Regions from separate parts of the Luteococcus sp. H101 genome, predicted to be linked through region 1. Evidence: riboswitches for the same ligand, from Rfam matches in the RefSeq annotation. Region 1 holds a riboswitch; each other region holds the start of a gene.
What was found. Region 1 has a riboswitch for cobalamin ahead of mutA (methylmalonyl-CoA mutase small subunit). Riboswitches for the same ligand answer to the same signal wherever they lie in the genome.
Positions count from the first base shown of each region.

Region 1 (7,192 bases):
GCACGGGAAGCACGGCGCCGTTCATGGTCATCGAGACGCTCATCTGGTCCAGCGGGATGCCGTCGAAGAGCTGGCGCATGTCCAGGATCGAGTCGACGGCCACGCCGGCCATGCCCACGTCGCCGGAGACGCGCGGGTGGTCGGAGTCGTAGCCCCGGTGGGTCGCCAGGTCGAAGGCGATCGACAGGCCCTTCTGCCCGGCCGCCAGGTTGCGACGGTAGAAGGCATTGGACTCGGCGGCCGTCGAGAAGCCGGCGTACTGGCGGATGGTCCACGGCTGGTTGGTGTACATGGTGGCGTACGGGCCGCGGAGGAAGGGTGGGATGCCCGGCATGGTCTCCAGGAAGTCCATGCCCTCGTAGACGTCCGTGCCGTAGATGTGCTCAACCGGCAGCTGTTCGGGGGTCACCCACTGCTCGACGGCGGGCGCCTGCGCGAGCAGCTGCTCGAACTGGGCCTGGGCGTCGGCCGGGATGGCCTGCTCGTCCAGCGGGACGGAATCGAAACGAACCTCGGTGCTCACTTGGAGACTCCCAACGTGTCGAGGGTGGTGCCGAGCAGAGTGACGACGTCGACGCCCAGGGCGACGGTGCCGTCAATGACTCCTTCGGCTTCGGATGCGCCCTCGCCCAGCTCCTTCAGGTTGCCGGCCAGGTACACGGTCTTGGCACCGGCCTCCTTCAGGGCCTTGGCGACGGGCAGTGCCTGCTCGGCGTAGACCTTGGCATTGGAGCACAGGCAGGCAACGGGCGTGCCGGCCTGCTTGAAGGCCGCGACGATCTCCTCGGTGGAGCCGCCCTCGGCCTTGGGCGTGGGCAGCCCGGCAACGTGGAAGAGGTTGCCGGCAAAGCCCTCCCGGGCACCGAAGTCACGACGCTGGCCCAGGCAGGCCAGGAAGACCGAGGCATTGGGCTGGGCCTTGACGGCGTCGCGCATGGCCTCGAAGACCTCGGAGTCCCGGTGCCATTCGAGCCCGGCGAAGGCCGGGGCCTCGGGGCGGGGGCGGGCGGTGGTGACGTCCAGCTCCTCGATGTTCGGGAACTCGGAGACACCGGTGATCGGCTTCTTGCGGGTGGCCAGGCGCTTGGCGCGCTCGGCGATCACCGGCTCCAGCTCGGTCTTGGCAAGCCCGTCGACAACGGCCTTGGCCATGCCACCGGCAGCCTCGAGCTTGCCGAAGACAGCCCAGCCGGCCTCGGCCAGCTTCTTGGTGAGGGACTCGACATACCAGGAGCCGCCCGCCGGGTCATTGACCCGGACGATGTTGGACTCCTCGGCCAGGATCACCTGGGTGTTGCGGGCAATGCGACGGCTGAAGTCGCCGGGCAGGCCCCACGCGGTGTCGAAGGGCAGCACGGTGATCGCCTCGGCGCCACCGATACCGGCGGCGAAGGTGCTCATGGTGCCGCGCAGCATGTTCACGTAGGCGTCGTCGCGGGTGACCTCGCGCCAGGAGGTGACGGCGTGCTGCCGGGCACCCCGCTTGGCCTCGGAGACCCCGAAGACCTCGCCCACCTTGGACCAGCAGGTGCGCAGCGCGCGCAGCCGGGCAATCGTGGCGAACTGGTCGACGGTGGCGGTGACCCGGAAGTCGATCGCGTCGAAGGCCTGGTCGGGGGTGAGCCCCTGGTCGATCAGTGCCCGGACGTACTCGGCACCGGTGGCCAGCGCGTAGCCCAGCTCGTGCACGTCGCCGGCGCCGGCGTTGTGCCAGATGGTGGCGTCCACGACGATGGCGCGGGAGCTCCGCATCCCGTCCAGCTTCTTGACCCACTCGGCCAGCGCGCCCAGCTCGGGAGTGGTGCCGTTGAGGGCGGCCAGACCGATCGGGTCCAGGCCCAGCACGGCGGACTTGTGGTTGCGCGGCTTGTCGCTGGCGTCCAGGACCTGCAGCAGCGCCTCGGCGGCGGCCTCCTGGTCGGTACGGCTGGACACCTCGACGGTGATCAGCTCCAGCAGCACGCCCTCCAGTGTGCGGGCCAGGTCCTCGGCCTTGATGGCGTCGGGGTCAACCCGGAACCACAGGCTGCTGGCGCCGCGCTCCAGGTCGGTGAGCACCGCTTGGCTGGTGAAGGCCGCATCGGGATCCTCGTGCAGGGCCCGCACATCCCACGCGTCGGCCTCGCCATTGTGCACTGTGGTGCCGCGGGTGAAGGGGGCGACGCCGGGGTAGCCCAGCTCCTTCGGGGCATCCTCCAGCGTGTAGATGGGCGCGATCTCCACGCCGTCGACGGTGGTGGTGACCAGTCGGGCAACCGCCTGGTCACCGGTCAGTAGCTTGTCTTCTGGACGTCCGCGGTTCAGGACCTTGGCGGCTGCCTCGCGCCACTTGTCCATCCCCGGCTTCGCGAAGTCGCTGGCGAGCTTGAACTCTCCAGCACCCCCGCGGGCGTCCGGCTCAGTCGTTGTCATGGGACTCCTGCTCCGATGAGGTTGTCGTCGGCTCCCCCGAAGGGTGACCGACCTGACGTGTGGACTCCTCGGTTCCGTTCTGGTGGTGACGCGTGAGCCCGGGAACACCCTGCAGGACTGATCCCGGGGCCGGCGCCCCTGCGCTCGCACCTGGCGGGTACGACGCCGCTGGCAGGTATTCGGACTCGTGGGCACTTCGCCCGAAGGCGTCTTCCTCGACCACCGCTTCCCAGGCCCAGACCCAGTGCTGCTCGTCCGGTGGCGTGCGATCCCTCGCATGCCGGACGGGTGGTGTCGTTCCCACTCACCGCTGCGGGACAGTTCCGGATTCTCGCCGGATTCCCTCTTGCGTCGGCCTGCGTGCACAGGTCGAACCAGCACTTCAAACCCTAGCGGGAGGCCTGTCTGCGCGGGGGTGGCGGGGTGAGAAAATGGCACTTGTGGTCAGACCGTAGGCGCGCCCGGTCGACCGTCTCGGCGCCGAGTGGACGACGCGCCGCGGAGTGGCTATAGTCTTCTCTCGCGCCTGCCGCTCCGGCCAAGCCCGGGGCATGATGGCGCCAGATCCGCCGGAAACGACGGATTTGCAACGGAAAGTTCGATGAACTAAAGTTGAACGGGTTGCCGCAAGGCAGTCCACGGCAGGAAGTCAGGCGTTGCGACGCATGGCCCACTGCCAGCCGGTCGAGGATCGGAGTTGACACTCCGAAAGATTGCCGGTAAGGTTGTCGAGTTGCCCCAAGCGAGCGTCGTGGGATGTGAGCGCGGGTCGTGCCCGAAACTTGAGAACTCAACAGCGTGTCTAAGGTCAATGCCTAAATTTACCCGTGGCCATTGATTGGATCCCTTTTGTGGGGGTTTGGTTGGTGGTTATGGTTTCTTTGAGTATGGAATTTTGATTTGCCAGTTTTCTGGTATGTCGGGTTTCGAACTTGTTGATGTGACGACGTTGCCGCCTTTGGTGGTTGTCGATATTTTTCAACGGAGAGTTTGATCCTGGCTCAGGACGAACGCTGGCGGCGTGCTTAACACATGCAAGTCGAACGGTAAGGCCCTTCGGGGTACACGAGTGGCGAACGGGTGAGTAACACGTGAGTAACCTGCCCCAGACTCTGGGATAACCGCCGGAAACGGTGGCTAATACTGGATATTCAGCTTTCATCGCATGGTGGTTGTTGGAAAGATTTTTTGGTTTGGGATGGGCTCGCGGCCTATCAGCTTGTTGGTGAGGTAGTGGCTCACCAAGGCTTCGACGGGTAGCCGGCCTGAGAGGGCGACCGGCCACATTGGGACTGAGATACGGCCCAGACTCCTACGGGAGGCAGCAGTGGGGAATATTGCACAATGGACGGAAGTCTGATGCAGCAACGCCGCGTGCGGGATGACGGCCTTCGGGTTGTAAACCGCTTTCAACGCAGACGAAGCGAGAGTGACGGTATGCGTAGAAGAAGCACCGGCCAACTACGTGCCAGCAGCCGCGGTGATACGTAGGGTGCGAGCGTTGTCCGGAATTATTGGGCGTAAAGAGCTTGTAGGCGGTTTGTTGCGTCAGAAGTGAAAACTCAGGGCTTAACCCTGAGCCTGCTTCTGATACGGGCAGACTAGAGGAAGTTAGGGGAGAACGGAATTCCTGGTGGAGCGGTGGAATGCGCAGATATCAGGAGGAACACCGGTGGCGAAGGCGGTTCTCTGGGACTTTCCTGACGCTGAGAAGCGAAAGCGTGGGGAGCAAACAGGCTTAGATACCCTGGTAGTCCACGCCGTAAACGGTGGGTACTAGGTGTGGGTCACATTCCACGTGATCCGTGCCGCAGCTAACGCATTAAGTACCCCGCCTGGGGAGTACGGCCGCAAGGCTAAAACTCAAAGGAATTGACGGGGCCCCGCACAAGCGGCGGAGCATGCGGATTAATTCGATGCAACGCGAAGAACCTTACCTGGGTTTGACATGTACCGGAAACCTTCAGAGATGGAGGCCCCTTTTTGGTCGGTACACAGGTGGTGCATGGCTGTCGTCAGCTCGTGTCGTGAGATGTTGGGTTAAGTCCCGCAACGAGCGCAACCCTCGTCCAATGTTGCCAGCACGTAGTGGTGGGGACTCATTGGAGACCGCCGGGGTCAACTCGGAGGAAGGTGGGGATGACGTCAAGTCATCATGCCCCTTATGTCCAGGGCTTCACGCATGCTACAATGGCCGGTACAATGAGCTGCGAGCCTGTAAGGGTGAGCGAATCTCAAAAAGCCGGTCTCAGTTCGGATTGGGGTCTGCAACTCGACCCCATGAAGTCGGAGTCGCTAGTAATCGCAGATCAGCAACGCTGCGGTGAATACGTTCCCGGGGCTTGTACACACCGCCCGTCAAGTCATGAAAGTCGGTAACACCCGAAGCCAGTGGCCCAACCCTTTTGGGGGGGAGCTGTCGAAGGTGGGACTGGTGATTAGGACTAAGTCGTAACAAGGTAGCCGTACCGGAAGGTGCGGCTGGATCACCTCCTTTCTAAGGAGCTTTGTACAGGCAGCCGTTGTGTTGTTTGTCATTCACGCTGGTTCCAACACGCACGTTGTTGGCCGGTCGTGGCTCTGGATTGTGGAACATTGACCAATGCACTCGTCTGAGTGGATGTTGTTTCTAGTACTGCCCTTTTGGGGTGTGGAACGAGGTGGTGTCCGTGAGGAGGGGTGTGACACGCTGTTGGGGTTCTGAGGGGTCGGTCACGCATGGTGACGCTCTCTGTGTCGAACCGCATACTGATGACTGTTGTGGTTGTTGGTGGTGGTGTCGCCCGTATTTTGAGAACTGGACAGTGGACGCGAGCATCTTTGTAGTGTTTTTTTACAAGCTACTTAGTGCGATCGGTGGATGCCTAGGCACCAAGAGCCGATGAAGGACGTTGTAACCTGCGATAAGCCCTGGGGAGCTGGTAAACGAGCTGTGATCCTGGGATTTCCGAATAGGGAAACCTTGAAGTTACCGGAGTTGTGTCCGGCAACCTCTGCCTGAATGTATAGGGCAGTTGGAGGGAACGCGGGGAAGTGAAACATCTCAGTACCCGTAGGAGAAGAAAACAATAGTGATTCCGTGAGTAGTGGCGAGCGAAAGCGGAGGAGGCCAAACCGTGTGTGTGTGATAGCTGACAGGTGTTGCATGCGCGGTGTTGTGGGGCCATTCGGATCATACTGTCATGTGATCAACAAGTGAGAAATGTGCAGCGAAGGTGAATCAGTTGGGAAGCTGGACCGGAGTGGGTGAGAGTCCCGTAACCGTATGTTGTGCACTTGTGAGTGTTACCCCAAGTAGTGCGGAACCCCTGAAATTCCGCGTGAATCTGGCGGGACCACCCGTTAAGCCTAAATACTCCTTGGTGACCGATAGCGGACAAGTACCGTGAGGGAAAGGTGAAAAGTACCCCGGGAGGGGAGTGAAATAGTACCTGAAACCGATCGCATACAATCCGTCGGAGCCCGTGAGGGTGACGGCGTGCCTTTTGAAGAATGAGCCTGCGAGTTAGTGGTGTGTGGCGAGGTTAACCCGTGTGGGGTAGCCGTAGCGAAAGCGAGTCCGAACAGGGCGATACAGTCGCACGCTCTAGACCCGAAGCGTAGTGATCTATCCATGGCCAGGTTGAAGCGACGGTAAGACGTCGTGGAGGACCGAACCCACTTGGGTTGAAAACCGAGGGGATGAGCTGTGGATAGGGGTGAAAGGCCAATCAAACTACGTGATAGCTGGTTCTCCCCGAAATGCATTTAGGTGCAGCGTCGCGTGTTTCTTTCCGGAGGTAGAGCACTGGATGGTCTAGGGGGCCCACAAGCTTACCGAAATCAGCCAAACTCCGAATGCCGGGAAGTGAGAGCGTGGCAGTGAGACTGCGGGCGATAAGGTTCGTAGTCGAGAGGGAAACAGCCCAGATCATCAGCTAAGGTCCCCAAGAGATAACTAAGTGGAAAAGGATGTGGAGTTGCGCAGACAACCAGGAGGTTGGCTTGGAAGCAGCCATCCTTGAAAGAGTGCGTAATAGCTCACTGGTCAAGTGATTCCGCGCCGACAATGTAGCGGGGCTCAAGTTATCCACCGAAGCTGTGGCACTCACACAATAACCTCTGTAAGGCAGGTGTGTGGGTGGGTAGGGGAGCGTCGTGTGTGCGGTGAAGCGGCGGGGTGACCCAGTCCGTGGAGTGCACACGAGTGAGAATGCAGGCATGAGTAGCGAATGACGGGTGAGAAACCCGTCCGCCGAATATCCAAGGGTTCCAGGGTCAAGCTAATCTGCCCTGGGTAAGTCGGGACCTAAGGCGAGGCCGACAGGCGTAGTCGATGGACAACCAGTTGATATTCTGGTACCGGCGAAACAACGTCCATGCTGAATCATCTGATGCTAAGCACGCGAGCCGGCACGGATCCTTCGGGTGATGTGTTGGTGAGTCTGTGAACCGAGGGTGTAGTAGGCAAGCTGCGGAGGGACGCAAGAAGGTAGCCCATCCCGGGCGATGGTTGTCCCGGGTCAAGTGTGTAGGGTTGACGGTAGGCAAATCCGCCGTCTGTATGCCTGAGACATGATGAGGAGCCACACTGTGTGTGGTGAGTGGGTGATCCTATGTTGCCTAGAAAAGCTTCGTGAGCGAGTTGTGAGCCGCCCGTACCCTAAACCGACACAGGTGGATTGGTAGAGAATACCGAGGCGATCGAGAGAATCATGGTGAAGGAACTCGGCAAAATACCCCCGTAACTTTGGGATAAGGGGGACCCGATGCGTTAGCCGTCTTGCGCGGTGAAGCGTGG
Region 1 is NZ_JBCDMW010000044.1:1,351-8,542, reverse strand. Features, by position in the region: gene scpA (methylmalonyl-CoA mutase) at 1-523, opposite strand, end outside; gene mutA (methylmalonyl-CoA mutase small subunit) at 520-2,412, opposite strand; cobalamin riboswitch at 2,566-2,805, opposite strand; rRNA gene AAEX60_RS15920 (16S ribosomal RNA) at 3,391-4,909, shown strand; rRNA gene AAEX60_RS15915 (23S ribosomal RNA) at 5,246-7,192, shown strand, end outside.

Region 2 (7,192 bases), on a different contig from region 1:
CCGTCGACGCCCCGCGTGGGCAGCCCGGCACTCACCCCGCTTGTTTGCGCAGGGTCAGCGCACACTCCGTCGCGGAGCAGGTGAAGGCTCCCTGCCAGGCCGACGAGTGGAAGAGCAGCGAGTCATTGGCACTGGCGTCCACGCTCCACCCGCTGGGCAGCCGGGTGGCCAGCCATCCCGCCAGCAGTTTCCGCTGCGCGGGCTCGAAGGTGAGGGTGACCACATTCGGTTGGTCGATCCGGCTGGTGACCTGGACCTGCTTGGGCAGCAGGAATTCCGACGGCCCGTGGGTGAGCATCATGTCCTTGAGGGTGACCGCATCCGCCGGCGCGCTGATCTCCGCCTGCGGGCTGGAGCTGGCCACGGACGCCTCGGGCGCGGCCGAACAGCCCGCCGCCAGGGCCAGCACCGTCAGCCCGGCCAGCATCCGTCGTCTCACCCGGCACACCCTACTGCCCGGTGCCGTCGCCACCCGGTTGGTGTCAGCGGGTTCGCGACGCAGCGGCGTCGGAGTCGCCCTGCGTCCTGGACGGTGGACTCCCAGCCGCAGGGTGGGGGCTCCGGGCCACCTCCTAGGCTGGATGGCATGAATGAGCGACCCGTTGCCCTTGTCACCGGAGCCAGCCGGGGGATCGGCCTGGCCATCGCCCGTCGGCTGGCGGACAGCCACCACATTCTGGTGGGCGGGCGGACCGACGAGGCGGTGCGGCCGGTGGTCGACGAGCTGCCCAGCGCCGCTCCCTTCGTCTGCGAGCTGACCGATGAGCGTGGCACCGCCGAAGCAGTCGCGATGGTGGAGCGGCTGGACGTGCTGATCCACTCGGCCGGGATCGGCCGTTCCGGCGACGTCGGCGAGAGCACCCGGGAGCAGTGGCGGGAGGTCTTCGAGCTGAATGTCTTTGCGGTGGCCGACCTGACCCGCCTGCTGCTCCCCCGGCTCCGCGAAGCCCGTGGTCAAGTGATCACCATCAATTCCGGCTCCGGTTTCCACTCCGGCCCCGGCGGCGGCCTGTACTCCGGCTCCAAGTTCGCGCTCCGAGCCCTGACCGACGCACTCCGGGAGGAGGAACGGGGCACGGTGCGGGTCAGCTCCATCCACCCCGGCCGGGTGGACACCGACATGCAGGTGGAGCTGCAGGCCGAGAAGGGCCGGCCCTACGTCGCCGAGGAGCACCTGCGCCCGGAGTCGGTGGCCGAGGCCGTGGCGCTGGCCGTGTACGCCAGCCCGGAGGCGATGGTGGAGGAGCTCAGCATCCGCCCGGTCTTCAAGGCCTGAGAGAGCCCCCTCGACAAGTTCGGGAATCGTGAGAGGACAGGCTCGGGGGACGTGGGGCAGGCTCCGCAGCCCCGGCGGCCGAGTTGTCGCGGCCCCTGGCAGGGGCAGGATGCGAGCCCCGGCGAGTCAGGCTCGCCAAAGTTGGCAGATATCCGGCAATTTGAACCTGCCAATAGGTTTTTGTGTCCACCAGGCCGCCAACTTTGGCGTGCCCATGCCCCAGGTCCTAGCGCATCGTGAGCGGGCTCAGGCGTCGTCGAAGGCCGCGCGTCGCGCCGAACGGCGCAGGATCCGCAACAATGACGGCCCCAGCAGTATCACCAGCGCCACATTGCTCAACGCCCGGCCGGCATTCCAGGCCATCGAGGTGGCCAGGTTGTAGAGCACGAAGTGGTGCAGGTTGGTGGCCACCGACGCCGTCGGGTCGAAGGACAGCTCGGAGGCATTGCCCAGGGTGAAGGGCCAGAAGGACAGGTCCATCAGCCAGCCATAGGCAAAACCGCTCACCACCCCGTAGGCCGCCAGCAGACCGATCTCCCACCAGCCCCGCAGATGCGGCAGCAGCCCCGCGCCCAGCCCGACGAAGCCCGCGGCCAGCATCTGGAAGGGCAACCACGGCCCCATCCCCGACGTGATCAGGGCCGAGGCCAACAGCGTCGTGTTGCCCAGGATGAAGCCGAAACCGGGCCCGAAGACCCGCCCGGCCAGGATGATCAGCAGGAAGATCGCCTCCAGCCCGGCGGTCCCCGCCCCCAGCGGCCGAACCGCGGCCCCGACGGCGGAGAGCACCCCGAGCATCGCCAGGGCCTTCACGTCCAGGTCATCATTGCCCAGCTCGGTCATCACCAGCGCGATCACCACGGGCAGCAGCAAGGCGAAGACCAGCGGGGTGTGCGCATCGCCGGACAGGCCCGCGCCGGGATGCCACAGCAGCGGCCAGCAGAAGGCCAGCAGGCTCATCACCGCCGCCACGCTGAGCATCGCGGCCGAACGCCAGGAGACCCGCACCACGGCCGGGCGCGCACGAGTCTCGGGACGGGTCGGGCTCACCGCCGGGCCTCGGCAACCTCGTCGACGGTCAACACCTCGGCCGGGTGGAAGACCTTGCTGACCTGGGGTGCGAAGCTGGGAGAGCTGGTGCACACCTCGCGGGTGGGCCCGTCGGCCACCACGTCCCCGTCGGCCAGCACGATGGTGCGCTGGGTGGCCTGGGCGGCGAACTCGACGTCATGGGTGCTGACCAGGATGCAGCTGCCCTGCGCGGCAAGGTCCGTCAGGATCCGGTGCAGCTGCTGCTTCATGGCGTAGTCCAGACCGCGGGTGGGTTCGTCCAGCAGGATCAGCGCCGGGCGAGCGGCCAGCTGGATGGCCAGCACCAGCGCCAGCCGCTGCCCCTCGGACAGGTCACGGGGGTGCCGTTGCGGATCCAGTTCGGCCCCCAACCGGGCCAGGATGGCCGCGGTGGAGCCCGCGGGTGAGTGGGTCTCCTGGTCGGCCTGGGCACATTCTTGTCCGACGGTGGGCAGATAGAGCAGGTCGGTGGCATTCTGCGGCACCAGGGAGACCACCTGCCGCGCGCGCTGGGCGGGGACGGTCCGCGGATCAGTCCCATCGACGACCAGCTCCCCGGTGCTGGGCATCGCCCCTTGCAGGGCCCACATCAGCGACGACTTCCCGGCGCCATTGCGGCCCATCAGGGCGGTGATGGTGCCCCGCTGGAAGGTCAGGCTGATGCTGTTGACCGCCACCAGATCGTCGTAGGCCACCCGCAACCTGTCCAGCCGGGCCACCACCTCACCGCGTGGCAGCCGTGCAGGGGCAAGCGGCTTGAGCGTGATGCCCTCGGCGGCCACCCGTCGGCGGGCATTGCGCACACTGAGCGGCACCTCGGCCCAGCCCAGCGTCCGGGCCAGGGCGCTCAGCGGCGGCACGACGTCGGCCCGGGCCAGCACCTGTCCGGCCAGGCCGTACTGGGCGGAGCCGTCGCCGGGCAGCCAGAGCACGCTGTCGGCGGCGTGCATCACCCGCTCCAACCGGTGCTCGGCCAGCACGACGGTCAGGCCCACCTCGTGCACCAGGGTGGTGATGGAGGCCAGCACGTCCTGCGCAGCGGTGGGGTCCAGGGCGCTGGTGGGCTCGTCCAGCACCACGACGCGCGGCTGCGCGGCCAGCACCGCCGCAATCGCCACCCTCTGCTGTTGCCCGCCGGACAACTCGATCAGCGCCCGGTTGCGCAGCGGCGCAATCCCCATGATGTCCAGGGTCTCCTCCACCCGCTTGCGCATGGTGGCTGGGGACAGGCCCAGCTGCTCCATCCCATAGGCCACCTCGTCCTCCACCCGATCGGTGACGAAGCCGGCCAGCGGGTTCTGCCCCACATAGCCCACCAGCTCGGCCATCTCCCGCGGGCGGTGGGTGCGGGTGGAGCGGCCGGCCACCCGCACGTCGCCGTTGAGGTGGCCGCCGGTGAAGTGCGGCACCAGGCCGTTGATGGCGCCCAGCAGGGTGGACTTGCCGACACCGGTGCGTCCCACCACCAGGCACAGGTCCCCGTCGGGAATGGTGAAGTCCAGGTTGGCCAGCGTGGGCCGCGCGGCGCCCGGGTGGCGCAGCGTGACGTCGTCGAAGGTGATCACAGGGCATCCTTGGGCGGTTTCGGGGTGGTGAGCAGTGGCAGCAGGGCCAACGCGGGCACCAGCAGCATCCGGGGGTCGAGTTGTGGCCAGACCGGCGGCGAGGAGGACGGCGACATCACGTCGGGCACGACGCGTTGCAGCCACAGCACCGCCCCGACGGCCAGTGCCCCGGCGGCACAGACCGACCATTCGGGCCATTCCCACGGGTCGGGACGGTAGCGGGTCACCGCGAGCCGTTGGCCGGAGCGATGAAGCCCGAGCCACGCGGCCACCAGCCCCAGCGCCAGCAGCGCCCACCCCCAGGGTCCGGAACCCGGAATTCCCAGCAGCAGGAAGGTGGCCAGGGTGATCAGCACCAGGGCGCCCAGCAGCAGGGCGGTGAGCGCGCGGCCCACCGGGCGCTGGGCGTGGGTGCGGCCATAGCCCCGGGCCTCCATTCCCGCGGCCAGCAGCATGGAACGTTCGATCGCGTCCTCCAGCACCGGCACCACCACGGCCCGCACGGCATGCCAGCCGCGGCTGGCCCCACCGCGCAGGCGCCGGGCCCGGCGGACCCGCTGCACGCTCTCGATCAGCTGCGGCGCCACGCTCAGCGCCACCACCAGGGCGACGCTGAGCTGGTGCAGCGCGGGCGGGACCACCCGCAGGGCCCGTTTGGGATTGGCCAGGGCATTCGCGGCCCCGACGCAGAGCAGCATCGCCACCAGCCGCAGCGAGTCGTAGAGGGTGTACAGCAGGCCGTCGAGGGTGACCGGGCCGCCGATCCGCAGACCGGCCGCCCAGCCGGGCAGTTGCAGCTGGGGCAGGGTGAACAGCACCTGACCGGTGCGGTTGATGCCCAGCAGGATCTGGAAGAAGACCCGGATGCCCAGCACCACCAGTGCAAGGGTCAGGTACGCGCCGGCCGCCTTGGCCCAGGGTGCCCGGGTGCGCCGGTTCAGCACCACCGCCCACACCGCGGCCACCACCAGCACCACCAGCAGCGGGTTGTAGAGGGTGCTGACCGCCACGGCGCAGCCCAGGGCCCAGGCCCACCAGGCCATCGGGTGCAGGGTGCGGGTCACGGGGTCCTTCCCGCGGCGCACGGGCCAGGAGCCGCGCCCCTGACTCTCCCGCGGGCCGCGACGGGTCAATCGAGTCGGTCGTCGACGGGCATTCCGACTCGGCTCGCGGGCACTACCGCCCGGGAGACCTCACGGCTGCGGGTCAGTTCCGGTCTCGCACCGGATTCCCCCGTCGATCACCGCACCACGGTAGCGCGACGGCCGGGATGGTCCGCTGCGCGGCACGCGAGACCGACGACCAGAGTCAGCCCTCGCCCAGGAAGTCCAGGGCGGCCTGCACCCCCAACAGCACCTCGGGCGGGTTGCCGGCAGCCACCATGATCCGGCGGCGCTGGATCTCGGCCATCGGCTGGGGCAGGGCATCCAGATCGAACCAGCCGACGTTGACAGACTCGTCGTCGCCCACGCTGGCCTCGCCACCTACCCAGCGGGCGCGGAAGGTGTGGTCCAGGTAGTCATTGCGGTCGCCGTTGTCATACTGCATCTCGCCGGTGGGACTCATCCAGACCATCCGTTCGATCTCGATCCGGACGCCGGCCTCCTCCTCCGCCTCCCGGATGGCGGCCACATGCGGGTCCTCCCCCGGCTCGACGATCCCGCAGATCGGCGTCCAGGAGCCGTTGTCGGAGCGCTGCACGCACAGCACCTGCTCCCCGCGCGGCCCCGGCCGCAGCACGACGGCGGTGGTGCCGGGCAGCCACAGCATGGCGTGACCGATGGACTTGCGCAGTTCCAGGATGAACTCGGGGGTAGGCATGCGGCCACAATAGTGCGGCGCCCGGCAAAGGTTTTCGTTCCACACTGTGAGTGAGCAGGTCCAACGGCTGCCGAAGCAGGCCAGCAGGCAATAGACTCCCAGCAGCAAGGCCCATGAAGCAGGCCAGTTCAAGGAGGAACAGTGGGAAACCAGATCACCAAGGTGCTCGTGGCGAACCGCGGCGAGATTGCCGTTCGGGTGATTCGTGCCGCCGCCGATGCCGGGATCGGAAGCGTTGCAATCTATGCCGACAGCGACTCCGAAGCCCTCTTCGTGAAGCTCGCCGACGAGGCCTACGCGCTCAACGGGGCAACCCCCGCCGAGACCTACCTGAATGTTGACAAGATCCTCGAGGTCGCCCAGCGCAGCGGCGCCAACGCGATCCACCCCGGATACGGCTTCCTCGCCGAGAATGCCTCCTTCGCCCAGGCCGTCATCGACGCGGGCCTGATCTGGATCGGCCCCTCGCCCGAGGCCATCGAGAACCTCGGCGACAAGGTCAAGGCCCGTCACATCGCGCTGAAGGTGGGCGCCCCGCTGGTTCCCGGCACGCCGGACCCGGTGGCGGATGCCGATGAGGTTGTCGCCTTCGCCAAGGAGCACGGCCTGCCGATCGCCATCAAGGCCGCCTTCGGTGGCGGTGGCCGCGGCCTGAAGGTGGCCCGCACCATGGAAGAGGTGCCGGAGCTGTTCGAGTCCGCCACCCGTGAGGCCGTGACCGCCTTCGGCCGGGGCGAGTGCTTCGTCGAGCGCTACCTGGACAAGCCGCGTCACGTCGAGACCCAGTGCCTGGCCGATCAGCACGGCAATGTCGTGGTGGTCTCCACCCGTGACTGCTCCCTGCAGCGTCGTCACCAGAAGCTGGTGGAGGAGGCCCCCGCGCCCTTCCTCACCGACGAGCAGCTGGAGCGGCTGTACAGCTCGTCCAAGGCGATCCTGAAGGAGGCCGGCTACGTCGGCGCCGGCACCTGCGAGTTCCTGGTGGCCCAGGACGGCCTGATCAGCTTCCTCGAGGTCAACACCCGCCTGCAGGTGGAGCACCCCGTCTCCGAGGAGGTCACCGGTCTGGACCTGGTGCAGCAGATGTTCCGGATTGCCAATGGCGAAGAGCTCGGCTTCGACGATCCCGAGATCCGCGGCCACTCGATCGAGTTCCGGATCAATGCCGAGGACGCGGGCCGCAACTTCATGCCCGCCCCCGGCACCCTGGTCAAGTGGGTCCCGCCGACGGGCCCCGGCGTGCGCGTCGACGAGGGCTACCACACCGGCATGACGGTGCCCGGTTCCTTCGACTCGCTGGTCGCCAAGGTGATTGTCACCGGCACCAGCCGGGACAACGCGCTGGCGCGCTCCCGTCGGGCCCTGAAGGAGCTGGTCCTGGAGGGCATGCCCACCGTGATCCCCTTCCACCAGGCGGTCCTGGACGACGAGGCCTTCAAGGGCGACGGCGAGAAGTTCG
Region 2 is NZ_JBCDMW010000029.1:43,351-50,542, reverse strand. Features, by position in the region: gene AAEX60_RS12220 (hypothetical protein) at 32-439, opposite strand; gene AAEX60_RS12215 (SDR family oxidoreductase) at 587-1,276, shown strand; gene AAEX60_RS12210 (ECF transporter S component) at 1,523-2,257, opposite strand; gene AAEX60_RS12205 (ABC transporter ATP-binding protein) at 2,323-3,912, opposite strand; gene AAEX60_RS12200 (CbiQ family ECF transporter T component) at 3,909-4,976, opposite strand; cobalamin riboswitch at 5,043-5,172, opposite strand; gene AAEX60_RS12195 (NUDIX hydrolase) at 5,221-5,733, opposite strand; gene AAEX60_RS12190 (ATP-binding protein) at 5,875-7,192, shown strand, end outside.
Region 2: it holds a riboswitch for cobalamin, as region 1 does, so the genes downstream of both, AAEX60_RS12200 (CbiQ family ECF transporter T component) here and mutA (methylmalonyl-CoA mutase small subunit) in region 1, are expected to answer to the same signal.

Region 3 (7,192 bases), on a different contig from region 1:
ACCCGTGGTGGGATGGACTTCAGCGCCACCATTTCCAGCGAGTACGGGATCACGGAGCTGAGCAGGCCCACCCCGGCGCCCGCCAGCAGCACGTCGGGCCGCCAGATCTGGGCGCCGCCCTGCGCGATGGCCGGAACTGCCAGCGCGACGGCACCCAGGCCGCAGGCCAGGGTGAGGGCGTCCCTGCTGGCCCAGGTGCGGCCGGCCCGGGCGGCGGTGGCGATGTAGCCGGCCCACAGCGCCCCGGCCAACAGGGCGAAGAAGACGCCCACGGGGTCCATTCCGGTGGGGGTGAAACCCAGCAGCGCCACCCCGGCTAGGGCCAGCAGGGCCCACAACACGTCGCGGGCCCGACGGCTGCCCAGCACCGACAATCCCAACGGGCCAAGGAACTCCAGCGTGACCGCCAGCCCCAGTGGGAGCCGGGCGAAGGCCTCGTAGATGCTGACATTCATCCCCACCAGGCAAACGGCATAGGCCAGCCCGTCGCGCCAGGAGCGGGCGGGGGCGGCCGCGTTCCCTGCGCCTGTTCCTGCCACGGCTCCTGAGCCTGCCGAAGGGCGTCGGGCCCGGGCGAGCGCGCCCAGCACCAGCAGCGCCACCGCGGCGGCCGCGAGCCGCAACCAGGCCATGGTCACCGGCGGCACCACCCCGAACAGGTTCTTGGCCACCGCCGCGCCCAGCTGCACCGAGGCGATGGCGCCCAGCACCATCCAGATGGCGCCGGGCATGGCACGGGCGGTCTGGGAGGTCACCCGGTCACCATCTCACAGGGGCTACTGGGGGCCGCTTCCTGTCCGTCGAATCTTGGTCAACAGCCCAGTTATCCCGATAGAGCGGATATCGGGGTCCACTGCCACTATGGCAGTGCGCAACGGCATCTGCTCTACTGGGAAAATAGGTCAGGCGTCCAAGAAATTCAGGGGGCGGTGGAGCCGGATCCCCAGCCGGAGATCGCGCCCCGGATCCCGGCCGCGTCCAGGGCTCGTTTGGCCTGCTCCCGGAGCTCCCGTTGCACCCCCCACTGCTGGTTGGCAAGGCACTTCGCGCTGATCCGCAGGGTCATCGCCTGGCCGGTGATGGTCTCGACGCCGAGCACCTCGGGCGGGTCGATCAGGTCGGCCGCGTACTGCTCGTCGGCGGCGAAAGTGGTGCAGACCCGCTCCAGCACTTCGACGGCGCGGGCCGGATCCTCCGTCGGATTGATCGGCAGGTCGATCGTCGCGATGCTCCAGCCCTGGGACACATTGCCCAGCGTGGTGATCTCGCCATTGCGCAGGTACCAGAGCATCCCGTTGGCGTCGCGGACGCTGGTGACTCGCAGCCCGACGTGCTCCACCGTGCCGGTGATCTCGTTCACGGTGATCACGTCGCCGACGCCGAACTGGTCTTCCAGGATCAGGAAGATGCCGCTGATCACGTCCTTCACCAGGCTCTGCGCGCCGAAGGCCAGGGCGACGCCGCCGACGCCGGCCGAGGCGAGCACCGGCGCTAGGTTGATCCCGATGTGGCTCAGGATGGTCAGTACCGCCACGGTGACGATCAGGAAGGTGGCGGCGCTGCCCAGGATCGAGCCCATGGTGGCGGCGCGCTGGCTCTGCCGCTGCGATTCCATCCCGGTGGCGGCCGCCAGGATCTGGCCGGGGCGGCCCAGCTTGTCCAGGTGCTGCTTGGCGCGATCCGTGGACAGCTTGACCATCCGTCGGATGGCCACCTGCACCAGCCACCGGCCGATCACCGCCAGCGCGATGATCACTGCGATGGCGACGGCCGTGTCCGGCCAGACGAAGACGAGACTCTGCAACAGCATGGCTCCATTGTGTCGGGTCGGCCGGGCGGCTGGCGCCGCACGGCAAGGGCTGGCGGCCGGTACCCGACGGCTGGCTAGACTGACCCCGCTCGCGGCGCAGGAACCCGGTGTGAGTCCGGGGCGGTTCCGCCACTGTGAATGTGCTTGTCATTGCTTGATGGGCACCAAGCCAGACACTCACCGCGGGCATGACCTGAACGACGATGGGGCGAGAACCCCACCCAGGAGGAAAAGTGCGCATCGCGTTGCTGTCCACGTCCGACACCGACCTGCTCTCCGCCCGCGCCAGCGGCGCCGAGTACGTGCTCGCTAATCCGGCCCGCTCCGGCCACCAGTCGATGGCCGAACTGATCGAAGGGTGTGACCTGGTCCTGGCGCGCATCCTGGGTGGGCCGCAGGACCTGTGCGAGGGTTTCCGCCGGATCGCCGCCACCGGGATTCCCACCGTCGTGCTCGGCGGCGAGCAACAGCCCAACGCCGAGCTGATGGAACTCTCGACCGTGCCGATGGGTGTCGCGGCCGAGGCACACCGCTACCTCGCCGAGGGCGGCCCCGAGAACCTGGCCCAGCTGCACGCCTTCCTGGGGGACACGGTGCTGCTCACCGGCGAGGGATTCGAAGCCCCGCAGGAAATCCCGTCCTGGGGTTGGGCCCGTCGCGAGCCGGTGGCGGGTGCCGGGGACCTCGCCAAGGTGGGCATCCTCTACTACCGCGCCCACGAGGCCAGCGGGAACACCGCCTTTGCGCACGCCCTGGCCGACGCCGTCGACGCCACCGGGCAGGCCGTCGGGCTGCCGATCTTTGCCGGCTCGCTGCGCTCGGCCCCCGACGCGCTCTATGAAGCCCTGGGTGAGTTGGATGCCCTGGTGGTCACGGTCCTGGCGGCCGGCGGCAGCACTCCGGCAACCGCCGGCGCAGGTGGGGATGACGAGGCCTGGGACGTGGAGCGGATGGCCGCCCTGGACATCCCCGTCATCCAGGGCCTCTGCCTGACCAGCTCCCGGGCGGACTGGCAGGCCAGCGATGACGGCGTCAGTCCGCTGGATGCCGCCACCCAGATCGCCATCCCGGAGTTCGACGGGCGGATCATCGCCGGGCCGTTCAGCTTCAAGGAGTTCGACGACGAGGGGCTGCCCCACTACGTCGCCGACCCGGAGCGCTGCACCCGCCTTGCCCGGCTCGCCACCCACCACGCCCGGTTGAGACACCTTCCCAACAAGGACAAGAAGATCGCGCTGATGCTGTCCGCCTACCCCACCAAGCACGCCCGGATCGGCAATGCGGTGGGCCTGGACACCCCCGTCTCCGCGGTGCGGCTGCTGCGCCGGCTGCGTGACGAGGGTTATGACCTGGGTGGGGAGAACGAGGTCACCCGGATCATCGACGGTGATGACGACACCGTCGCCGGCGACGCCCTGATCCACGCCCTGATCGCGGCCGGTGGACAGGATGAGGAGTGGCTGACCAGCGCCCAGCTCACCGATGCGCACGTCCGGATCACCCCCGAGCAGTACCGCGAGTGGACCGCGGACCTCCCCTCGGTTCTGCGTGAGCAGATGACCGAGGCCTGGGGTGAGGGCCCCGGTCAGCTCTTCGTCAACGACGACGGCGAACTGGTGCTGGCCACCCTGCAGGCCGGCAATGTGGTGCTGATGATCCAGCCGCCCCGCGGCTTCGGGGAGAATCCCGTCGCGATCTACCACGACCCGGACATGGCGCCCAGCCACCACTACATCGGCGCCTACCGCTGGATCGAGCACGGTTTCGGCGCCGACGCGGTGGTCCACCTGGGCAAGCACGGCTCGATGGAGTGGCTGCCGGGCAAGAATGCGGCGCTGTCCGCCGCCTGCGGGCCGGATGCCGCGATCGGTTCGCTGCCGCTGATCTATCCCTTCCTGGTCAACGATCCCGGGGAGGGGGCGCAGGCCAAGCGGCGGGCGCACGCGGTGATCGTCGACCACCTGGTGCCGCCGATGGCGCGCGCCGAGAGCTACGGCGACATCGCCCGGTTGGAGCAGCTGCTGGACGAGCACGCCAACATCGCGGCGATGGACCCGGCCAAGCTGCCCGCCATCCGCGGCGAGATCTGGAGCCTGATGCGGGCCGCGGAGATGCACCGTGACCTGGGCCTGGAGGAGCGTCCGGAGGACGAGGAGTTCGACCACTTCCTGCTGCACGTCGACGGCTGGCTGTGCGAGATCAAGGACGCCCAGATCCGCGACGGCCTGCACACCCTGGGCAGCGCTCCGGCCGGTGAGGCCCGGGTGAACCTCGTGCTGGCCATCCTGCGCGCCAGCCAGGTCTGGGGTGGCGCCACCGCCGCGGTCCCCGGGCTGCGTCGCGCGCTGGGGCTGGCCGACGACGCGGATGCCGTGCGCACCGACGAGGTGGAGGGCGTCGCGCGGGAGTTGGTGCAGGCCATGGAGGAGGCCGGCTGGATCCCGGAGGCCGCGGACCGGGTGGCCTCGACGAGCCCGGCCAGCGTGGATGCTGCGGAGGTCGCCCGGGTGCTGCGCTTTGCCGCCGAGCAGGTGGTTCCCCGCCTGGCCCGCACCACCGACGAGCTGACCGCCGTCATCCACGCCCTGGCGGGCGGCTTCATCAACGCCGGACCGTCGGGCTCGCCGCTGCGCGGCCTGGTCAACGTGCTGCCCACCGGCCGCAACTACTACACCGTCGACCCCAGGGCCATCCCGTCGCGGCTGGCCTGGGAGACGGGTCAGGCGATGGCCGACTCGCTGCTCAAGCGCTACCTGGACGAGACCGGCGATTACCCAAGCTCCGTGGGGCTGAGCGTCTGGGGGACGTCGGCCATGCGCACCAGCGGCGACGACATCGCGGAGGTCCTTGCCCTGCTGGGAGTCAGGCCGGAATGGGACGAGGCCTCGCGGCGCGTCAACAGCCTGCAGGTGATCCCGCTGGAGGAACTGGGTCGGCCGCGGATCGACGTCACGGTGCGCATTTCCGGCTTCTTCCGCGACGCCTTCCCGCACGTCGTCGCGATGTTGGACGACGCGGTGCAGCTTGTCGCAGGTCTCGAGGAGCCCGACGACCAGAACCATGTGCGCGCCCACAGCGCCGCGGACCTGGCCGAGCACGGCGACGAACGCCGTAGCCGCACCCGCATCTTCGGCTCCAAGCCGGGCAGCTATGGCGCCGGCATCCTGCAGGTGGTGGAGAGCGGCAACTGGCGCAGCGACGAGGACCTGGCGGAGGTCTACACGGCCTGGGGCGGCTATGCCTACGGCCGCGGCCTGGACGGCGTCCCGGCCAGCGAGGACATGCGCACCAACTACCGTCGGATCAAGGTGGCGGCCAAGAATGTCGACAACGTGGAGAGCGACATCCTGGACTCCGACGACTTCTACCAGTACCACGGCGGCATGCTGGCCACGGTGCGCGCCCTGACCGGTGCCGAGCCGAAGGCCTACGTCGGCGACTCCACCAGCCCGGACCGGATCCGCACCCGCAGCCTGGCGGAGGAGACCGCCCGCGTCTTCCGCGCCCGGGTCGTCAACCCGCGCTGGATCTCCGCGATGCAGCGACACGGCTACAAGGGCGCCTTCGAGCTGGCGGCGACGGTGGACTACCTGTTCGGTTTCGATGCGACGGCCGGGGTGGTGCCGGACTGGATGTATGACCGGCTGGCCAGGGAGTACGTGCTGGACCAGACCAACCAGGACTTCCTGCGCACCTCCAATCCGTGGGCGCTGCGCGGGATCGTCGAGCGGCTGCACGAGGCCGCCGACCGTGGCCTGTGGGAGCAGCCGGACCCCGAGCTGCTGCAGCAGATGCAGCAGGTCTACCTTGACGTCGAGGGAGACTTGGAGGAGCAGCAGTGAAGATCCGCATTCTGGGCATCGGCATGGGCCCGCAGCATGTCACCGCGGAGGTGGCGCAGGCCATGCGCGAGGCCGACTACCTGGTGGCCTATGACAAGGGCCGCACCACCGGCGCGCGGGTGGGCAATGGCGTCGACGAGCTGCTGGCCGTCCGCCAGCGGGTGGCCGACGCGTACGGCAAGGAACTCGTCGCCATCCCCGATCCGGAGCGGGATCGCAATCCCGACGACTACAAGAAGGCCGTCGCGGACTGGCACAAGGCGCGGCTGGATGCCCTGGAGGCGGTGCTGCTGGAACGCGCTCCCGGGCTGCGCGACGGCGGAACCATCGGCTTCCTGGCCTGGGGCGACCCGGCCTTCTACGACTCGACCGTGCGGATCGTCTCCGCGATCAGTGAGCGCACCGGCGCCGAGTGGGATGTGCTGCCCGGGGTGAGCGCGCCGCAGCTGCTGGCCGCGAAGCACCGGATGAGCCTGCACGCCGTCGGGGACCCGGTGCACATCACCGCGGTGCGCAAGCTCCCCGACGCGATCGCGTCGGGACAGCGCAATGTGGTGGCGATGCTGGGCGAGGTGGACTGGACCAAGCCCCCGCTGGACGGCCTGGGGGACTGGCAGATCTGGTGGGGTGCGAACCTGGGCGCGACGGGGGAACGCCTGGTCAGCGGCCGGTTGGGGGAGGTGCTCGACGAGCTGCTGGCCGCCCGCCAGGAGGCCTTCGACGAGGCTGGTTGGGTGATGGACCTCTGCTTGCTCCGGGGCCCCAGGTGACGCTCCGGGTACTGATCCTGGGTGGCACCACCGAGGGGCGGGAGCTGGCGAAAGTCCTGGCCGAGCAGCCCGACGTCTCGGTGCTCTCCTCCCTGGCCGGGGCCGTGCCCAAGCCGCGGCTGCCCGTCGGCCAGGTGCGGATCGGCGGCTTCGGCGGCGTCGACGGCCTGCGCGCCGCGCTGGCCGAGATCGACGTCGTGGTGGACGCGACGCACCCCTTTGCGCAGGGGATGAGCGCCAATGCAGCGGCGGCCTGCGCGACCCCGCTGCCGGATGGCCGGCGGATTCCACTGCTGCGGCTGGAGCGCCCGGCCTGGCCCGTCGAGGACGGCTGGCATCTGGCGGCGACGCATGAACAGGCCGCGGAACTGGCCGCTGACCTGGGCAAACGCCCCTTCGTCACCGTCGGGCGCAATGAGCTGGCCCGTTACCTGCCCGCGCTGGGCGGGTGCGCGGTGCTGGCCCGGATGGTGCAGGCGCCGGACCTCGTCGCCCCCGACGCCTGGCGGATCATCACCAGCCGCGGCCCCTACACCTTCGACGGCGATCTGGCCATCATGCGCGAGCACGGCACAGACGTGCTGGTCACCAAGAACTCCGGCGGCCACTTCACCCGCCCCAAGATGGATGTCGCCAGGGAGCTGGGAATCCCTTGCGTGGTGGTGGAACGCCCGCACCCCGCCGACGGGGTTGAGACGGTCAGCGACGTCGACGAAGCGGCGGCCTGGGTGCTGCGTCAGCGCTGAGCCGACGCGTGGATCAGGCTGCTG
Region 3 is NZ_JBCDMW010000004.1:67,580-74,771, forward strand. Features, by position in the region: gene AAEX60_RS00955 (EamA family transporter) at 1-755, opposite strand, end outside; gene AAEX60_RS00960 (mechanosensitive ion channel family protein) at 920-1,810, opposite strand; cobalamin riboswitch at 1,886-2,009, shown strand; gene cobN (cobaltochelatase subunit CobN) at 2,014-5,652, shown strand; gene cobF (precorrin-6A synthase (deacetylating)) at 5,649-6,422, shown strand; gene AAEX60_RS00975 (cobalt-precorrin-6A reductase) at 6,419-7,168, shown strand; gene AAEX60_RS00980 (addiction module antidote protein) at 7,182-7,192, opposite strand, start outside.
Region 3: it holds a riboswitch for cobalamin, as region 1 does, so the genes downstream of both, cobN (cobaltochelatase subunit CobN) here and mutA (methylmalonyl-CoA mutase small subunit) in region 1, are expected to answer to the same signal.

Region 4 (7,192 bases), on a different contig from region 1:
GCCTGCTGCGCCTTGGTGAAGCGCTCGGCGACGTCGGCCCAGTTGACCACATTCCACCACGCAGTGACGTAGTCGGCCTTGACGTTCTTGTACTGCAGGTAGAAGGCGTGCTCCCACATGTCCAGCTGCAGCAGCGGCACCTGGTTCAGCGGGATGTTGCCCTGCTGATCCCACAGCTGCAGGGTGTTGAGCCGCTTGCCCAGCGAGTCCCAGGCCAGGACGGACCAGCCGGAGCCCTGGATGGCCTTGGCATTCTCGCTGAACTGGGCCTGGAAGCCGTCGAAGGAACCGAAGAACTCGTCCAGCGCGCTGGCCAGCTCACCCTCGGGGCGGCCGCCGCCCTCGGGGGACATGTTCTTCCAGAAGACGGAGTGGTTGATGTGGCCACCCAGGTTGAAAGCCAGATCCTTCTCCAGCTTGCCGATGGTGGCGAAATCACCCTTGGAACGGGCCTCCTCCATCTTCTCCAGCGCGGTGTTGGCGCCGGCCACGTAGGTTGCGTGGTGCTTGGAGTGGTGCAGCTCCATGATCTCGGGAGCGATGTGCGGCGCCAGGGCGCTGTAGTCGTAGTCAAGATCGGGCAGGGTGTAGACAGCCATGTAAATCCTCTTTCCGTCTTCGCCGGACCGGGGCCCGGAGCCCTTGGTGAAGGGGCTTTCCTAGGGACAACAACGATCCTAGGCACTTTGTTCCCGGTGGGCCAGACTGTTCGCCGCGAGCGCGATCCCCGGTAGCGCACCATGGCTTCGGGCGGCTCTGCGTCGGTATGGCCATTGGGTCTGGCCCCATGGGGCGATGTACTGGATGGATGAGTCAACCACGTTCCGACTACGGCGCTCCCGTTCTGGTGATGCGCAGTCTGTCCAAGCGATTCGGGCCGAAGGTGGCGGTCGACAACCTCTCGCTGGCCGTGCCCGCGGGCTGCCTCTTTGGCCTGGTCGGGCCGAACGGGGCGGGCAAGACCACCAGCCTGAGCATGGCCACCGGTCTGCTCCGTCCCGACGCCGGCCAGGTGGAGGTCTGGGGCCACGACGTGTGGAGCGATCCCGTCGCGGCAAAGGCGATGATGGGCGTGTTGCCCGATGGCCTGCGGGTGTTTGATCGGTTGAGCGGCCTGGAGTTGCTGCGCTTCGCTGCCGGGCTGCGCGGCGTTGCACCCGACCAGATCGAGAGTCGGGCCCAGGCACTGCTGCGCGCCCTGGGGCTGACGCAGGACGCCAATACCTTGGTCTGCGACTATTCCGCCGGCATGACCAAGAAGATCGGGCTGGCCTGTGCCCTGGTGCACAATCCGCGACTGCTGGTGCTGGACGAGCCCTTCGAGGCGGTGGATCCCGTCTCCGGCCAGGCGATCCGGCAGATCCTGCACGACTTCGTGGCCGGTGGCGGCACCGTCGTGCTGTCCAGCCATGTGATGGAGCTGGTGGAGAGCCTGTGCGATGCGGTCGCGGTGGTTGCCAACGGGCGGGTGCTGGCGATCGGCCCGACGGCCGAGGTGACCCAGGGGCGGCGACTGCAGGAGCGCTTCATCGAGCTGGTGGGCGGGACGAGCGACGCGGGGGAGGGGTTGGCATGGTTGGGACACTCGTCCGACTCAAACTGACGCTGCTGCGACGCTCACTGCAGGGTCAGACCGCCAAGATCATCGGCCTGGTGGTGATCGGCCTCTACGCCCTGGGGGCCCTCGGCTGGCTGTCGGTCGCCCTGATGGGGCTGCGCCTCGCCTCCGACCAGTTGCACGGCGGCGCCACCACCGTCGGCTTCGCAGCGCTGACCCTGGGCTGGCCGCTGGGCACCCTGCTGGTCTCCGGCAGCGACCAGACCCTGGACCCGGGCCGGTTCGCGCTCTTCCCGGTGAGTGCCCGGCAGCTGATGCCGGGGCTGCTGGTCTCCGGCCTGGTGGGGATCGGGGGCGTCTTCACGGCGCTGCTGGCCCTGGTCCAGGTGGCCAGTTGGAGCACCGGCGCCTTGACGGCAATGTGCGCGTTGGTTGCGGCGATCCTCGGCTGCACCACCTGCATCCTGTTGGCCCGCACCGCGGCTGCCAGCTTTTCGTCGGCGCTCAGCACCCGCCGCTACCGGGACGGTGCCGCGCTGCTGCTGGGCCTGCTGGCGATGGGCAGCGGAGTCGGCGTCCAGTTGGTGATTCGCTGGCTGGGCAATGTGGAGCAGCTCGAACAGCGGGCGGCGCGCCTGGCCTCGGTGGCCTCCTGGACGCCCTTCGGCTGGGCCTGGGCGCTTCCCTGGGATGCGGCCACCGGCCGATGGGGCCTGCTGGCGGCCCACACTGCGCTGGCCGTCGCGCTGGTCGCGGCACTGTGGCTGCTCTGGGAACGTTCCCTGTCCCGGGCGCTAACCTCGCCGCTGGAAGCCGGTGGTGCCGGTGGGCGGGCCAAGGCGCACTCCGTTGTGGACCGGCTGGTGCCCTCGGGGCCAGCCGGAGCGATCGCGGGCCGCTCGCTGCGCTACTGGCGTCGTGACCCCCGGCACCTGGTGTTGGCCGTCTCGGTGCTGCTGATGCCGCTGCTGATGCTGGCCCCCAGCCTGCTCGGGGGCTCCGGGGAGGATTCGATGATCAGCGGGCGCGGGATCCTGTTCCCGGCGATCTTCTCCATGCTGCTGTTGGGATCCCTGGCCGTGGCGCAGGAGATCAGTTACGACGGGAGCGCGCTGTGGATGCACATCTCCGCCGGGGTCAGTGGCCGGGCCGACCGACTGGGCCGGCTGCTGGCCGCCGGATGGATCCTGCTGCCCATCGCCCTGCTGATCGACGTCGTGCTGATGGCGGTCTCCGACGGATGGGCACTGGCGCCGGAACTGGTGGGTGGCACGCTCGGATCACTGCTGGTGGGAGCCGCCGTCGGCACCGTCACCGGTGCCTTCTGGCAGGTGCCGCAGCCGCCGCCCGGGCAGAACGCCTTCTCCCGTGGGGAGGGCGGCGGCGCGGCGGGCATCCTGCTCAGTCTGGTCAGCATGCTCGCCACCGGCCTGCTGGCCCTGCCCTTCATCATCCCGCTCTTCCTGACCGCGTCGCGGCCCTGGCTGGGCTGGTTGCTGCTGGGCGCAGCACCGGTCTACGGACTGGCCCTGCTGGCCGGCTCGGTGGTCTGGGGCGGCCGGGTGCTGGAGCGCAGCTGGCCCGAGGTGCTCAAACAGGTCACCTACAGCAAGGAGTGATCACCCCGGGTGCCCAGCCTGCCCAACGTCGCCCCGGCCGTGTGGCACGATCGGCAGGGCGACGCCGCGACGGGTGGATGGGTCTGCGGGCGGCTCAGGCCTTCTTGCGACGGCTGGCCAGGAAGGCGGCGGCCCCGGCGCAGAGCAGCAGTGCCACCACGCCGATGGTGGCCCACGGGGTGTCCTTCTTGCCAGCCTCCTGCGCGGGCGCGGTGCTGGCGGGGGACGACGGTGCAGCGCTGGTGCTGGCCGTCCCGGCGGCGCCGTCCAGCGCAGGCATCGTCGGGGTGCACTGCTTGCCATAGCACCAGCCCTCGAGGGTGCCGGCCTTCGGCTTGGACTGGTCCGCGCCCACCTGGCTGAAGGTCCACTTCCCGCCCTTGGTGGCGGTGTAGTACTGCCAGTAGTTGCCGTCGAACTTGGCCGGGCAGGCGGCCGGCTCCCCGTCCATCGCGCAGATCATCTGGGTCTTGGGATCCTTGGTGATCTTCACCCCGGCGCTGGTGAGCAGCTCGGTGCCGCTGGCCGCCTTCTCCACGCACTTGTTGACCATCAGCTCACCCTTGGAGCTCTGCACCACCAGCCACACCTTGCCCTGGTCCAGGCAGTCGGTGGTCTGGTTGGCGGGCAGGACGCGGGCCGGGGCGTGGGCGGCGTCGGACGGCAGGGGAGCGGCGACGGCGGCCAGTGGTGCCAGGGACAGGGTGGCCGCGGCGGCGCCGGTGGCGACGAGCTGGCGAGCGGTGGCGGTGAGCACAGTGGTTCCTTTCGGCGGCCGGAAGGCGGCCGCGGATGCCCCCACCCGCGACTCGCCCGCAGACCACGACGGGTGGTGATGAGTCTGCCGACGCCGGGTACTCCGACTGTACGGTTGCGGGTCAGTTCCGGGCTTGCACCGGATTCCCCCAGCGGCGGCAATGCGCCGAAGACTACTGCACGGGGCTCTGCGGCGTCGCCGCGGTGCCTCCGGGTCAGCCGCCCGGGCGCACCTCCAGCACCCGGAAGCCCTTGTGGGAGGCCAGTCGCTCACAGGCATAGCCTTGCTCGGTCAGCCAGCGGGCCAGCGAGTCCGCGCCCAGGTTCTTGCCCACCACCAGTACCGCGCGCCCGGTCGGTGCCAGTCGGGGGAGCCAGGTCAACAGCAGCTCGTGCAAGGCGGGCTTGCCGATCCGGATCGGCGGATTGCTCCAGATCTCGTCATAGCGGGTGGCCGGGTCGGCCTGCTCGGGCAGGAGGGCCTGCACCCGGCCGCCAGCGCCGATCACGTCGGCATTGAGCCTGGTCAGCGCCAGGGCACGCTCGTTCACGTCGACGGCGTCCACCACACTGCCCGGGCAGGCGGCGGCCAGGGCGACGGCGATCGGGCCATAGCCACAGCCAAGATCAAGAAGCCGGGCACCGTCGTGCGGCGGCGCCACCTCGTCCAACATGATCTTGGTGGCCGGATCCAGTCGGGTGCCCGAGAAGACGCCGTTGGCCGTCGTCAGGGTGAGCTCCTGCCCCCAGATGGTGGCGTGGATCTGGCGGCGCTTCTCCGGGCCGTCCGGGGTGGTGAAGTAGTGGCTCACGGGGCCTCCAGGGGGGTCTCGGGCAGGGTGCGCACGGCGCGGGAGAGTTCGGCGCGAACTGCCAGCTGGTCGTCGTCGGGGTAGCCGACCTCCTCCAGGCACAGGCCCTTGGCCGGCATCACCAGCACCCCGCTGTGCCGCTTGGGCGAGGCCATCACCTCGGCCAGCCAGGCCTGGTCCCGTCGCCCGGTGCCGACCGTGGTCATGGCCCCCATCAGCGAACGGACCATGGAGTGGCAGAAGGCGTCGGCGGTGACGGTGTATTCCAGCACTCCGTCGGGGGTCCGCGCGGCGTGCAGGCCGGTCAGGGTGCGGATGGTGGTGGCCCCGTCGCGCGGCTTGCAGAAGGGCGCGAAGTCATGCAGACCCAGCAGCATCCGGGCGGCCTCATTGGTGGCGTCCACGTCGACGACGCCGCGGATCTGCGCGATGTGCCCGCGCAGCAGCGGATCTGGCCGCGAGACCTCGTCCCAGACCCGGTAGACATAGCGACGCCAGATGGCCGAGAAGCGGGCGTCGAAGCCGGGCGGGGCGGGGCTCACCCGCAGCACCTGCAGGTCCTCGTCCAGCACCCGGTCCAGCCGTCGCTGCAGCCGCGAGGTGTCCACCGTCGACGGCAGGTCCACGTGGGCCACCTGGCCGCGGGCGTGCACCCCGGCGTCGGTGCGGCCGGCGACGGTGAGCTGCACCGGCTCGCGCAACCGCAGCACCTGGGTGATCCAGCGTTCCAGTTCGCCCTGCACGGTGCGCAGGTCCGGTTGGCTGGCCCAGCCAGAGAAGCGGGCGCCGTCATAGGCGATGTCCAACCGCCAACGGGTGAGGGGGGTCGACGGGGCCTCGACAGGCTCGGCCGTCGGGGTTCGGCCCTGCTCGGCCGTCGGGTCGGGATGGCCGGTCACGAGGTCTTCCGATAGGTCAGGTCGTGGATGGTGCGGCCGGCTGCCAGGCCCTTGCGTTCGTACTTGGTGACTGGGCGCAGCTCCAGCCGCGGCGCCCACCCGGTGTTCTCGGGATCGGCCGGGTCCAGGTGTTCGTTCACCAACCCGGAGGCGACGTCCAACACCTCCCGCATCCATTCGGCGTAGTCATCCCAGTCGGTGGCCAGCCGCCAGCGCCCGCCGTCGACCAGCCGGGAACGCACCAGCTGCGCGAAGTCGGCGCCGACCAGACGTCGCTTGTGGTGGCGGACCTTGTGCCACGGGTCGGCGAAGAAGAGCCACAGCTCGCTGATCGAGCCCGGCTCGAAGAGGTGTTCCAGGCCCTGCTGGCCATTGCCCATCACGATCCGGATGTTGTCCACGCCCTCCCGCGCCATCCGGCTGAGGGTTGAGGCGACGGCGGGCTGGAAGACCTCGAAGGCCACCACATTCGCCTCGGGATGCGCCTTGGCCATCGCGACGAGGGATTCCCCGGTGCCGGAGCCGATCTCCACGATCAGCGGTGCCTCCCGGCCGAAGACCACCTCCCAGTCGGGCTGGGGCTGCGCGACGATCGAGGTCTCCGTCTCGCCCTGCGCCACCTCGATCACCCAGCGGTCATGGTGCGCCTCCCACGCCTTGACCTGCGAGTCATTCATCCGGGCGCTGCGCCGCACGAAGCTCACCACCTCGCGGTGGACGCGACGCTTGCGGGGCGGTTGGTCCGGCGTCGACGGGCTCACGTCAGGGGGCATTGGCACCGGACAATCCTACGGGCGATGTCAGCGTCCAGCGGAATCGCTGGCCGCCGCGCTCCGGCCTCCGCAAGGCTGGCAGGATGACGACCACTGAAAGTCTCACCATTTCCCGCGTGATCGATGCGCCCGCCAAGGACATCTTCGACGTGCTCACGCTGCCCCGCAACCATGTCTCGATCGACGCGTCGGAGATGGTGCGCGGTGCCGAGCAGGGCGACCAGCGGATCCAGGCGGTCGGCGACGTCTTCAGCATGGACATGTTCCACGAGAAGATGGGCGGCGAGTACCGGATGGAGAACCATGTCACCGGGCTGATCGAGAACAAGCTGCTGGCCTGGCGACCGGCCCGCGAGGGGGAGGAGCCCGGCGGCTGGGAATGGGTCTACGAGCTGGAGCCCGAGGGGTCCCAGGCCACCAAGGTCTCGCTCACCTATGACTGGAGTGAGGTACGCAGCAGCAAGTTCAAGTCCCGCTTCCCGATCCTGCCGGCGCAGGTGCTGGAGGACACGCTGGCGCAGCTGGCCGCGCGGGTCAGCGAGAAGTAGGTCCACAAGAGCCGACGTATCCAGACCCAACCGGCGACCCCCCGGGTCAAGAAGCGACGAGGGTCGCCGTTCCGGTGGGGAACGGCGGCCCTCGTCATGCGTCGCTCGACAGGCTCAGGAGCCTTGAAGGGTCAGCCCTTCTGCTCGAACTTCTCGGCGATGTTGGCGGGCACCAGCTCGTAGCCGTGGAAGCGACGGGTGAAAGTGCCGCTGCCGTGCGCCAGACC
Region 4 is NZ_JBCDMW010000022.1:83,922-91,113, reverse strand. Features, by position in the region: gene AAEX60_RS09465 (superoxide dismutase) at 1-599, opposite strand, end outside; gene AAEX60_RS09460 (ABC transporter ATP-binding protein) at 809-1,603, shown strand; gene AAEX60_RS09455 (hypothetical protein) at 1,573-3,177, shown strand; gene AAEX60_RS09450 (hypothetical protein) at 3,272-3,934, opposite strand; adenosylcobalamin-variant (AdoCbl-variant) riboswitch at 4,022-4,103, opposite strand; gene AAEX60_RS09445 (class I SAM-dependent methyltransferase) at 4,149-4,745, opposite strand; gene truA (tRNA pseudouridine(38-40) synthase TruA) at 4,742-5,551, opposite strand; gene trmB (tRNA (guanosine(46)-N7)-methyltransferase TrmB) at 5,641-6,417, opposite strand; gene AAEX60_RS09430 (SRPBCC family protein) at 6,501-6,965, shown strand; gene AAEX60_RS09425 (elongation factor G-like protein EF-G2) at 7,097-7,192, opposite strand, start outside.
Region 4: it holds a riboswitch for cobalamin, as region 1 does, so the genes downstream of both, AAEX60_RS09450 (hypothetical protein) here and mutA (methylmalonyl-CoA mutase small subunit) in region 1, are expected to answer to the same signal.